DNA from 2 places in the Cellulomonas fulva genome. Region 2 is predicted to be linked to the other one. Evidence: riboswitches for the same ligand, from Rfam matches in the RefSeq annotation. Region 2 holds a riboswitch; the other holds the start of a gene.
The links. A riboswitch is a leader RNA that binds a small molecule or an ion and turns the genes downstream of it on or off. The one in region 2 is predicted to bind thiamine pyrophosphate.
Positions count from the first base shown of each region.

Region 1 (6,333 bases), 1.2 Mb from region 2:
CGCCGACGCCGGCACGTGCGCGGTCTCCGGCCAGGCCGTGACCTGCACCCTGCCCGACGGCCTGGACGTCGGCGACGACTGGACCATCGAGATCCCGGTCGCCGTCACGGCCGACGCGCTCCCCGCCACGTCCACCAACACCGCCCGGGTCCAGGGCCCGGCGTCGCTCGACGAGGGCGACGACGACTGGCCGAACGCGGCGGACGACGTGGTCGAGGTGGTGCGCGCCGCGGACCTGTCGATCACCAAGGACGCCGACCCGACCACGGTGGTCGCGGGCGACCCGGACGGCGTGACGTACACGCTCGTCGTCGACAACGCCGGCCCGTCGGTGGCCGCCGCGACCGTCGTGACCGACACGCTGCCAACCGCGCTCGCGCCGGTCTCGGCCACCTGGGCCGGGCACGACGACGCGTGCACGCTCGTCGGGCAGACGGTGACGTGCACGATCGGTGACCTGCTCCCGTCGGCCGACCCGATCGAGATCACGGTCGTCGCACGCGTCCGCTCGGGCGTGGCGGACGGCACGGTGGTGACGAACACCGCACGTGCGGCCTCGACGACGCCCGACGTCGACGGCGAGGGCCCGACGAGCGACGAGGACGACGCGACGACCACGGTCGACACCGCAGCGACGCTGACCATCGCGAAGACGCCCGACGTGCAGTCGGTGCGGGCGGGCGACCCGGCCGCGTTCGACCTGGTCGTGACCAACGAGGGCCCGTCCGACGTGCTCGGACCCGTGACGGTGACCGACACGCTGCCCGCCGGGCTGAGCTACGACTCGTCGTCGACGGCCGGCTCGCCGCTGTGGACGTGCGAGGCCGACGAGCAGGAGGTCACCTGCGTGCTCGGCGACGGCACGGCCACCCTGGTCGCGGGCACGGACGCGCCGACGCTGACGATCACCACGCTCGTCGACCCCGCCGCCGACGCGGGCACGTACACCAACACGGCGTACGCGTCCTCGCCCCTGTCCGGCGACTCCGACCCGGACACCGCCGACGTGGACGTGGTGACGTCCGCCGACCTCGGCGTGACCAAGTCGCACAGCGGCGACGCGGTGGCCGGTGAGCCGTTCACCTGGACGCTCACGGTGACCAACGGCGGCCCGTCCGACTCGCGGGCGACCGCCGACGAGCCGATCGTCGTGGTCGACACCCTGCCCGCGGGCGTGACCTTCGCGCCCGGGGACGCGGGCGTGGTGACCGGCGGCGGGTTCACGTGCGTCGCGGGTGACCCCGTCGACGACGGCGAGCTCGAGACCGTGCGCTGCGAGCGCCCGACGACGCTGGTCGACGGCGCCGCCGTCTCGGTCGACCTGCCCGTGGCCCTGGACGCCGACCTGCTCGGCACGGTGACCAACACCGCGACGGTCACGCCGGGGCTCACCCCGCAGCCGGACGACGCGACGCTCCCGGACACGGGCACCGACGACGTCACGGTGACGGGCCTCGCGGACCTCGGCATCGTCAAGACCGTGACCACGCCCGCCGACGAGGTCGTCGCCGGCGGCGCGCTGACGTGGGACGTGCAGGTGACGAACGTCGGCCCGTCGACGTCCCGCGCCGACGCCGAGACCCCGATCGTCGTCGTGGACTCGCTGCCCGCCGGCGTGCACGACGCGACCGCGTCGGGCGACGGCTGGGCGTGCACCACCGACGGCCCGCGGATCACCTGCGAGCGCGACGAGGACCTGCTCGTCGGGCCCGCGCCGGCGATCACCGTGACCGCCACGGTCGACTCGGGGACGACGACCGAGCTGCGCAACGTCGTCGAGGTGGTCCCCGGCCTGACGCCGCAGCCCGACGGGCTCGGCGGTGCGGGCGCCGGCGACCAGCCGGACCAGGACGACGCGGCGGTCACGCCCGGCACCCTGGCCGACCTCGCGATCGCCAAGACCGTGGTCGACGAGCCGCTCGCGGGCGGCACCGCGACCTACCGGCTGCGGGTGACCAACCTCGGCCCGTCCGACGCGCTCGACGTGGTGGTCACGGACGGCCTGCCCGACGGCCTCACGTTCCGCGCGCTCGGTGACACGTCGCCGGGCAGCGCGTGGGACTGCACCGGGGACGTCGAGTGCGCGCTCGTCGGGCCGCTGCCCGCCGCCGCGACCGTCTGGCTGGACGTCGTCGTCGACGTGGCGCCGGGTGTCACCGACGACGTGGCGAACACCGCCACGGTCCGCTCCTCGACGCCCGACCCGGTGGAGGAGAACAACACCGACACGGTGACCAGCGGCTCCGACGCGCTCGCGGACCTCACGGTGGACAAGTCGCACCGCGGCGAGGCCCGGGTGGGCGAGGCGCTCACGTTCGACCTCGTCGTGACGAACGGCGGCCCGTCGTTCGCGCGCGACGTCACGCTCTCCGACGTCGTCCCGGCGTCGCTGCCGGTCACCGACGTGCGACCGGACGGCGACGGGTGGACGTGCGCGGTCGGCGAGCCGACGAGCGACGGGACCCGCGTGCTGTGCGTGCGCGACACCCTGGCCGCGGGCCGGACCGCCCCGGCCGTGCACGTCGACGTGCTCGTGGGCGCCGACGCGTTCCCGAGCGTGACGAACGTCGTCGACGCCGCCACCGCGACGCCCGGACCGGGCGAGCCGGGTGGGGCGACGGCGACCGACGACGACGAGGTCGAGGTGCCCGCGCTCGTGGACCTGGCGATCACCAAGGAGCTGGACGGTGACGCGCTCCAGGTCGGCAGCGCGGCGACCTACGTGCTCACGGTGACCAACCACGGGCCGACCGACGACCCGGGTCCCGTCACCGTGGTCGACGAGCTGCCGGACGGCCTCACGTTCCACTCGGTGCGCGGTGCCGACTGCGCGGCGGACGGCCAGACCGTCAGCTGCACGGTCGACGGACTCCGCGTCGGCGCGTCCGCGACGATCCGGCTCACGGTGCTGGTCGACGCGCGCGCGGCGGACGAGGGCGCGGTGACGAACCGGGCCACCGTCACGAGCCCGTCCACGGACACCGACCCGGACAACGACGCGGACACCGTCACCTCGCCGGTGGACGACGAGCCGCTCGCGGTCACCGGGGCGAACGCCGCCGCCCTCGCGCTGCTCGCGCTGCTCCTGGTGCTCGGCGGCTTCGCGGTCGTCCTGACGGCGCGGCGGCGTCGGCGGGTCTGATCCTGTCCTGCACCCGCGGGGGACCACCCCGCGGGTGCGGGACCGGTCGTGGCCGGGCCGCGGGTAGGATCGGTGGTGAACGACAGGGGAGCGTCGGGCGTGAGCCCGGGCGCTGAGAGTGCGGACCACCGCAGACCCTCGAACCTGATCCGGTTGATACCGGCGTAGGGAGTCGGGCTTTCTCTCTCCGTGGTCGTCGTCGACCGCGGGACCGCGGCCGACGACGGACGCGGAGCACCCCTCCTGCTGACCGAGGAGGAGCACCACCCGCATGACCACGACCTCACCGCGCCCCGCGCGTCCCCGCCGACGCGCCGTCCGGGCGCTGACCCTGGCGGCCGTCCCCGTCCTCGCGCTCGGCGCGTGCTCGCTGACCGGCTCGACCGCCGCCTCGTCGGACCCGACGCCGTCCGGTGCCACCGCCGGCGGTGCGGCGACGGGCGCGGCCGGGACCACCGTCACGCTCGTCACGCACGACTCGTTCGCGCTCTCCGACGGCCTGCTCGAGCAGTTCACGGCGGACACGGGCATCGACGTCGAGGTGGTGCAGCCGGGCGACGCGGGTGCGCTGGTCAACCAGCTCGTGCTCACCAAGGACGCGCCGCTGGGCGACGTGGTGTTCGGCATCGACAACTCGTTCGCGTCGCGCGCGCTCGAGGAGGGCGTCGTCGCGCCGTACGCGGCGCAGGGCGACGCCGCGGGCGACGCGGCCGGGTTCGCGGTGGCGGGGGACGACGAGGGTGCCCTCACGGCCGTCGACTTCGGCGACGTCTGCCTCAACGTGGACCACGCGTGGTTCGCGAAGAAGAAGCTCGCGGAGCCGACGACGCTCGACGACCTCACCGAGCCGGAGTACGCGGACCTGCTCGTCGTGCCGAACCCCGTGACGTCCTCGCCGGGCTTCGCGTTCCTGCTCGCGACGATCGGCGCGAAGCCCGACGGCTGGCATGACTACTGGCAGGCGCTGGTCGACAACGGCCTGAAGGTCGCCGACGGCTGGTCCGACGCGTACTTCACGGACTTCTCCGGGGGCGGCGGCGACGGCCCGCGGCCGATCGTGCTCTCCTACGCGAGCTCCCCGCCGTCGACGGTGCCGGAGGGCGGCACCGAGCCGACGACGGGCGCGCTGCTCGACACGTGCTTCCGCCAGGTCGAGTACGCGGGCGTCCTGACGGGCGCGCAGAACCCCGCCGGCGCGCAGGCCCTGCTCGACTTCCTGCTGTCCGACGAGGTGCAGGCCGACATCCCGGGCTCGATGTACATGTACCCGGTGAGCGCGACCGTCGACCTGCCGGCCGACTGGGCGCAGTGGGCCCCGCTCGCCGAGCAGCCGTTCGACGTCGCCCCCGACCAGATCTCCGCGAACCGCGACACGTGGCTCCAGGAGTGGTCGGCGACGGTGATCGGCTGACGAGCCCGACATGACGCTCGCGACCACGACCCGACGGCAGGGCGACCCGGCGCACGCCGGCTCCGCGCCCCTGCCCGCGGGTCGTGGTCGCTCGCACGGCCGCCGGCTCGAGCGGGTCGGCGCGGGCGCGTTCTGGACGGCCGCCGTGGCCCTCCCGCTCGGGTTCCTGCTGCTCTTCTTCGCGTACCCCGTCGCCGTGATGGTGGGGCGCGGGTTCGTCGTCGACGGGCACCTGGACCTGTCCGGGTTCGCCGACGTGTTCTCGCGGCCGCGGACGTGGCGGATCGTCGGCCAGACGCTCGCGCAGGCCGGGGTCGCGACGAGCGCGAGCGTGCTGCTGGGCGTGCCCGGCGCGTACGTGCTCTACCGGCACCGCTTCCGCGGCCGGGCGGTGGTGCGCGCGCTGGTCACGGTCCCGTTCGTGCTGCCGACGGTCGTGGTCGGCGTCGCGTTCCGGTCGCTGCTGGTCGAGGGTGGTCCGCTCGGCTTCCTGCACCTCGACGGGACCTTCGCGGCGATCGTCGCGGCGCTCGTGTTCTTCAACTACGCGGTCGTGGTGCGCGGCGTCGGCGGGCTGTGGGAGCGGCTCGACCCGCGCGCCGAGCAGGCGGCCCGCGCGCTCGGTGCCACGCCGTGGCGCGCGTTCCGGACCGTCACGCTGCCCGCGCTGACCCCCGCGATCGTGTCCGCGGCCTCGCTCGCGTTCCTGTTCTGCGCCACCGCGTTCGGCACCGTGCTGGTGCTCGGCGGCCTGCGGTTCGGGACGATCGAGACCGAGATCTGGATCCAGACCACGCAGTTCCTCGACCTGCGGGCCGCCGCCGTGCTCTCGGTGGTGCAGCTCGTCGTCGTGGCGGGCGCGCTCACCGTCGCGGCGCGCGCACGCCGCGGCCGGGAGCGCGCGCTCGCCCTGGCCGACCCCGAGCTCGTCGTGCGGCCGCTGCGTCTGCGGCGCGAGCCCGGGACGCCGCGGCGCGACGGGCACGCGCTGACCCTCGTCGCGGCCGGCGTCACCGCGCTCGTCGTCGTGCTGCTCGCCGTGCCGTTGGTCAACCTGGTGGTGCGCTCGCTGCGCGTCGGCGAAGCCTGGGGGCTGGACCACTACCGCGCGCTGGGGACGGCGGGCGGCGGCGTCACCGTGACGGTGTGGCAGGCGGCGCTGACGTCGCTGCGCACCGCGGTCGACGCGACGCTGCTCGCGCTGGTCGTCGGCGGCCTGGTGGCGCTCGTCGTGTCCCGGCGGCCCCGGCGCCCGGCGGCCCGACGAGCCGTCGCGGGGCTCGACGCGGTGTTCATGCTGCCGCTCGGGGTCTCGGCGGTCACCGTCGGGTTCGGGTTCCTGCTCACCATGGACCACCTGCTCGGCCTCGACACGGACCTGCGCCGCTCGCCGGTGCTGGTGCCGATCGCGCAGGCGGTCGTGGCGGTGCCGCTCGTCGTGCGGACGGTGCTCCCGGTGCTGCGCGCGATCGACCCGCGGCTGCGGGAGGCCGCCGCCACCCTGGGCGCCGCGCCCGGGCGCGTGCTGCGCACCGTGGACGTGTCGCTCGCGGCGCGGTCGCTGGGGCTGGCCGTCGGGTTCGCGTTCGCCGCGTCGCTGGGCGAGTTCGGGGCGACGTCGTTCCTGGCGCGGCCGGACAACCCGACCCTGCCCGTCGTGATCTTCCGGCTCATCGGCCGGCCCGGTCCGGACAGCTACGGCATGGCGCTCGCGGCGTCGGTGGTGCTCGCGGTCCTGACCGCGTGCGTGGTGGCGGCGTGCGAGCGGCTGCGTCGTCCG
Region 1 is NZ_JAHBOH010000001.1:1,177,257-1,183,589, forward strand. Features, by position in the region: gene KIN34_RS05165 (DUF11 domain-containing protein) at 1-3,142, shown strand, start outside; TPP riboswitch at 3,217-3,330, shown strand; gene KIN34_RS05170 (thiamine ABC transporter substrate-binding protein) at 3,414-4,553, shown strand; gene KIN34_RS05175 (ABC transporter permease) at 4,564-6,333, shown strand, end outside.
Region 1: it holds a riboswitch for thiamine pyrophosphate, as region 2 does, so the genes downstream of both, KIN34_RS05170 (thiamine ABC transporter substrate-binding protein) here and KIN34_RS10505 (YkoF family thiamine/hydroxymethylpyrimidine-binding protein) in region 2, are expected to answer to the same signal.

Region 2 (6,333 bases):
CGGCATGCAGCGCAACAGGGTCTGGCAGCACTCCGGGATCCTCGGCGTTCTCGACCAGTACGCACAGCACGTTCGCCGCCGCTGACTGATTCGCCTGTCGGTCTCGTGTCGGCTGGCCCGGCCATGACACCCCGAGAGGTCAAGGGTCTGCTTCACGCTCACCGTCCGCTCGTGCGGTAGCCGGTCGGATCGACCGGTCGATCATGGCCGGCAGGGTCGCGGCTGCGCGCTACGGTCGTGGCCGACGCTGGCCGCACCGGGCGCGCCGACCTGACCGGAGGAACCCATGGCCGAGACCGGCCACCGCTCGATTGGTATCCGCGTCCTCGGGGCGTTCCGGCGTTGGCCCGGGAGGTTGTCCGGGCCCGGGCTCGCGGGTGCGCTCGTGCTCGCCGCGGTGTCGCTCGGTCCCGCGCTCACCCCGCGGCCGGCGCTGTACCAGGGCCTCGTCGCCGGGATCTGCGCGGCGATCGGCTACGGGCTCGGGGTCCTGCTGGCCTGGCTGCTGCGCACAGTCGGGGTGCCGTGGTCCCGTGCGCGCAGCCGGTGGTTCCGGCGGTGCCTGCTGGTCGCCACCGTGCTCGTCGTGCCGCTGGCGCTGTGGTGGAACGCGACCTGGCAGGACGACCTGCTCGCGCTGTTCGGCGAGCCGCCGGCCGAGTCGTCGCACCCGTTCGTCGTGCTGGTGCTCGCGCTCGTCGTGGCGGTCCTGCTGCTGCAGGTGGGGCGGGGGCTGCGGCAGGTCGCGCGCTGGGTCGCCCGGTTGCTCGGCAAGGCGGTCGGCCGGTGGGTCCCGGTGCCGCTCGCGCGGCTCGTGGCCGTCGCGCTCGTCGCGTGGCTCGCGCTCGTCGTGCTGGACGGGACGCTGGTGCGGGGCGGGCTCGCCGCGCTCAACGACGTCTACGCGCAGGTCGACGACGGGACCGCCGACGGCGTCACGCAGCCCAGCGACCCGCTGCGCAGCGGGTCGCCCGGGTCGATGGCGGCGTGGGACGAGCTGGGCCTGCAGGGGCGGTCGTTCGTCGCGGGCGGTCGGCCGCTCGAGCAGCGGCAGCAGGTGGCGGACCTGACGGACCGCGAGCTGGTCGACCCCATCCGCGTCTACGCGGGCCTGCGGGCCGGCGACAGCCTCGACGAGGTCGCGCAGGTCGTGGTCGCCGAGCTCGACCGGACGCACGCGTGGGACCGCTCCGTGCTCGCCGTGGTGACCGCGACCGGCACCGGCTGGATCGACCCGTCGATGTCCGACTCGCTCGAGCTGCTGTGGGGCGGCGACACCGCGATCGCATCCATGCAGTACTCCTACCTGCCGTCGTGGGTGAGCTTCGTCGGCGACCGGTCGACGCCGCCGGCCGCAGGCAAGGCGCTCTTCGAGGCGGTCTACGCGCGCTGGTCCCAGCTGCCGGCGGACGACCGCCCGCTGCTGTACGTCGCGGGCATCTCGCTGGGCTCCTACGGCAGCCAGGGCGCGTTCTCGTCGGTCCAGGACGTCACGGCGCGCACCGACGGCGCGCTGTGGCTCGGCACGCCCGGGTTCACCGACCTGTGGGGCCAGCTCACCGAGGGCCGCGACGCGGGCTCGCGCGAGGTCAGCCCGGTCGTCGACGGCGGGACGACCGTGCGGTTCGCCAACCGTCCGGCCGACGGCACGCCAGGCGACCGCGGTCTGTGGGAGCTCGGGACGAACTGGGACCGCCCGCGGATCGTCTACGAGCAGCACGCGTCCGACGGCGTCGTCTGGTGGTCGCCGCACCTCATCCTCAACGAGCCCGACCGCCTGACCGAGCCGCGCGGCTCGGACGTCCTGCCCAGCACGCGCTGGGTCCCTCTCGTGACGTTCTGGCAGACGACGATCGACCTGTTCGTCGCAGGCACCGCGCCCGCCGGCCACGGCCACAACTACCACCTGGAGTACGCCGACGGCTGGGCCGCCGTCGCACCGCCCGACGGCTGGACGCAGGAGGACACCGCGACGCTGCGCGAGGTGGTCGGGCTCGTCGCCTCCGAGGCCTGACCGCGGTCCCGCGAGGCGCGCCCACCTGAGTCGGGTCGAGCGCCCGGCACGCACCCAGGGGCTCATTGGTCGGCACACGTCCGACGCGCTGCGCAGGTCCCGGGCGTTGTCAGAGGTGCTCTTGAGACAACGGTGTAGATCGGGTGCGCGCGTCGTGTGGTGGCGCGCGTCGGTGTGGGTAGAGGTTCGAGGTCTTCCGATGATGGGAGTCCTCACGCCGCCCATCGGGAAGAAGCGGTCTCGTGTCGTGCCTGTTCGATCGTCTCCCACTCGGCGCGCCCGGCGCAGCGCTTCTTGACCTGGCGAACCAGGGCTCGGGTGGTGGCCTGGAACTCGGGGTCGAGGTAGCCCCCGCGGCGGTCCGCGATCCCGCGTGCGGACAGGTGCTTGCGGCGACATGATCACCACACCACAACTGTCCGGGACACCGGGCCAGGCTCCCCCTCGCTTATCCACGCGCGGCCATTGCTCGTGCCCATGCGCGAATTTGCTCGTTCGGCTTGCCCTGCGGAGCACTACATGTAATGCACGCAGTCCCGCATCGTGAGATGATCTCGCGCGCCGGAGACAATATCCGGTGAGACTCGACCGCCCTCCGGCGGAGATCCGGGTGGACTATTGGACTGCATTAACCTTGAACGCAGCGACTCTGCCACGGCGCGCTTTGTCCCGGCCGCCATCATTACCATCGTCGATCTTCTTGATTCTAGTGCGTCGTCCACACCCACAGGGTCCTGGAGAACTCCCAGCCACGACCTCGCTCAGCCATGCTTCGCCCGCAGGCGTAGGAGGCGTTCACTTCCTGACCAATGAATTCTGCGATCTCGCAGGGGCATCGGTACTCTTCGCGGTCGGACGGGAGCGCCCAGTGTCTGGGTTCGAAGAAATAGAGGGACGGCGGCTCGTCGTCATTCGCCCAGGACAGACGCTCGGGAGGCGAAGTATTCAGCTCGTGACTGAGCCCAAGCGGAATCGCAAGTTGGATAAGGCCAGTCCCGCTTCCCAGTCCGAGACTTGCCTCGGTCGCGCGGAGCAGTTCTGCTATGGCGACGGCACTGTCGACTGCGGCCGGAGGTCGCAGGTCTTCGAGATGGATCGCCGCGAAGCCGTAGGCGTTGGAAAGCGCCCCCTGCTGCAGGGCCACCAACTGGAGGCGACGGGATTCGTCAGCCACGGGGAACCACCTAACCGTTTCCTTCAAGCACGACAACGCGGGTAAACGTACGCACCGTCGCCGCGACAACCCGACGCGTCCGCACCCACGCAAGCACAACAGCCCCCTGCAACGAAGAACACCCCGGCCAACCGACCGCGATGCTGGGAGCGTCCTGGAAAGCCCCTGAAGAAGGAAGCCCCCAGCACACGATCACCCGTACGGCCTAGCGAGCGGCCGACCGAGCCGACGACGGCGGCTTGGTCCACCAGTCGGGACCGGGGTGCCGATGCCCGGGCGGTGCGCGCTACGGTCGGCCACGACACAGCCCCCGGGGAGCGCACGAGCGCTGAGAGTGCAGGCCGGACACCCGTCCCACCTGCAGACCCGTGGAACCTGACCTGGTTTGCACCAGCGTAGGGAGCAGGGCGTACGTCGTCGGCGGTCGCCGGCGCGGTCACGTCCGCCGGGCTCGTGGGCGCCCGCGCGCCCCGGGGACGGTGGGCGGGCGGCGTCGTCGGGTGCCGGGGCCGTGGGCTGCCCGGGGGTCCGGCATGACGAAGGAGCCCGCATGACCCCCGACAGCGTCCTCAGCCCCGAGCGACCCGCCCACACACCCACACCCGCCGACCTGGGCGTCGGCGCGCGGTTCTCGATGCACCCGCACCGGGAAGACTTCGTCGCCGTGCTCACCGACGTGCTCGGCCGGACCCCGCGCACCGGCGTCGAGGTGGTGACCGACGACGTGTCGACGTTCGTGCGGGGCACCGAGGCCGACGTGCTGACGTACCTGCACGCCGCCCTGGTCGCCGCCGCCGGGACGGGCGGGCACGTCGTCGCACACGTGCAGCTCTCCCGCGGCTGCCCGGGCGAGGTCGACTGCGCGCTGCCCGACGACGCGCTGCTCACGCGCGTCACGCCGCCCGTGCTGGCACCCAGCGGCGTGCGCGCCGCGGCGCACTGGGCGCTGTACCCGCTCGACGACGGCGGGCCGGGCCGCACCGGGGACCACATGGCCGCCATCACGGCCGCGATCGACGGGGCGCGCGAGCGGGTCGCCGTCTCGTCGGAGCACTTCGTCACGCGGCTCGACGGCGACCTCACCGACGTCCTGACCACCGTGGCCGCCGGCTGGCTCGGTGCGGCGGCGTCGGTGCGGCACGTCGTCACGCACGCGACGGTCGTCGTGGGCTCGCCGTCCTGGGCGGCCACGGGCTCGTCGGCCGCCCCGGCGACGACGAGCGAGGTGGCCCGGTGAGCGCGCGCCGCGGCCTCACGCTGGCCGACCTGGTGCTGCTGGCGGTCCTCGCGGTGGTGTTCGGGTTCCTGTACTGGGCGCTCGTGCAGGCGTGGGGCGCGCTGCAGCTCGCGATGGGGCCGTTCGGCGACCTGGCGCAGCACGTGCTCGCGGGCGGCTGGATGATCGCGGCGCCGCTCGCGACGTACATCGTGCGCAAGCCGTTCGTCGGGATCGTGGTGGAGATCGTCGCCGCGTTCGTCGAGGTCGCGTTCCTGGCCTCGCCGGTCGGGCCGATGCTGCTGCTCGTCGGGTTCGTGCAGGGCGCCGGCGCGGAGCTGCCGTTCGCGCTGACGCGCTACCGCCGGTACGGCTGGGGCGTGTTCGTCGCGTCCGGCGTGAGCGCGGGACTCGCTTCGGTCGCGCTCGGGGCGGTCCGGTTCGGCTGGCTCCAGCAGGACTGGTTCGCCTGGCGCCTGGGGCTCACCGTCGTCTCGAGCGTGCTGCTCTGCGGGCTGCTGGCGCGCGTCCTGGGCGACGCGCTCGCGCGCACCGGCGTGCTCGACAACACGGCGCTCGGGCGTGCTCGTCGGGTGGGGGCCGCGGCGGCCGAGCGGCCGCACGACGAGGTCCCGGTCGCGTGACCACCGCCCTTCACGAGACCGCGGTTCTCGAGACGTCCGGGCTGACCGTGGCCTACCCGGGGCACCGGGCGGTGCTCCGGGACGTCGACCTCGAGGTGGCGCCCGGCGAGCGCGTCCTGCTGCTCGGCCCCTCGGGCTCGGGCAAGAGCACGCTGCTGCGCGTCCTCGCGGGCGTCGTGCCGCAGCTCGTCGACGCCGACGTCGCCGGTCGCGTGCTGGTCGGCGGTCGGGACACCACGGCGACGTCCCCGGCCGACCTCGCGCGGGACGTCGGCACGCTGGGGCAGGACCCGGCGGACCAGCTGTGCCTGCCGACGGTCGCCGACGAGGTCGCGTTCCCGCTCGAGAACCGCGCGTGGCCGGTCGCGGCGATCGACGCCGCCGTCGACCGGGCGCTCGCGCGCGTCGGTGCCGCGCACCTGCGGCACCGGCGCACCGCGGACCTGTCGGGCGGCGAGGGCCAGCGGGTCGCGCTCGCCGCGACCCTCGTCGCCGACCCGCGGCTGCTCCTGCTCGACGAGCCGACGGCACTGCTCGACCCCGCCGCCGCCCGTGCCGTCGGCCGGCTCCTGCACGTCGACGGCGCGGCACAGGTCCTGGTCGAGCACCGGCTCGACGAGGTCGTCGACCTCCCGCCCCGCACGCTCGTGCTGGGCGCGGACGGCAGGCTCGTCGTCGACGGTCCCACCCGCGAGGTGCTGCACGACGAGGCCGCCCACCTGGCCACGCTCGGGGTCCGACTGCCCGGCGCGTCGCTCGAACCGCCGCCGGCGCGCGCGGTGCCGGCCGGGGCGCCCGCGCTCTCGGCGCGCGGGCTGGCGGTCCGTCGCGGCGGTCGCGAGGTGTTGCGCGGCGTCGACCTCGACGTGCGGCCGGGGCGCGTCACCGCGGTCGTCGGGCTCAACGGCTCGGGCAAGAGCACGCTGCTGCTGGCGCTCGCCGGTCTGCTGCCGCACGCCGGCACCGTGACCGGAGGTTCCGTCGGGGTCGTGTTCCAGCGCCCCGAGCAGCAGTTCCTCACGCGACGGGTGCACGACGAGGTCGCGTGGGGACCCCGGCGCGCTGGCCGGCGCGCGGGTCGCAGGGGCGTGCGGAGACCAGGCCCGGGCCGACGAGGCGCGGGCGGAGCGGGCGCCGGCGTGCGCGACCCCGATGCCGTCGCCGCGGACGCCCTGGCCGCGGTGCACCTCGCGCACCTCGCCGACCGGGACCCGTTCCGCCTCTCGGGCGGGCAGCAGCGCCGGCTGTCGGTCGCCGCGGCGGCGGTCTGCGGGCACGACGTGCT
Region 2 is NZ_JAHBOH010000001.1:2,354,177-2,360,509, reverse strand. Features, by position in the region: gene KIN34_RS10520 (Fic family protein) at 1-85, shown strand, start outside; gene KIN34_RS10515 (alpha/beta hydrolase) at 287-2,014, shown strand; gene KIN34_RS10510 (hypothetical protein) at 2,721-3,188, opposite strand; TPP riboswitch at 3,490-3,609, shown strand; gene KIN34_RS10505 (YkoF family thiamine/hydroxymethylpyrimidine-binding protein) at 3,739-4,425, shown strand; gene KIN34_RS10500 (ECF transporter S component) at 4,422-5,048, shown strand; gene KIN34_RS10495 (ABC transporter ATP-binding protein) at 5,045-6,333, shown strand, end outside.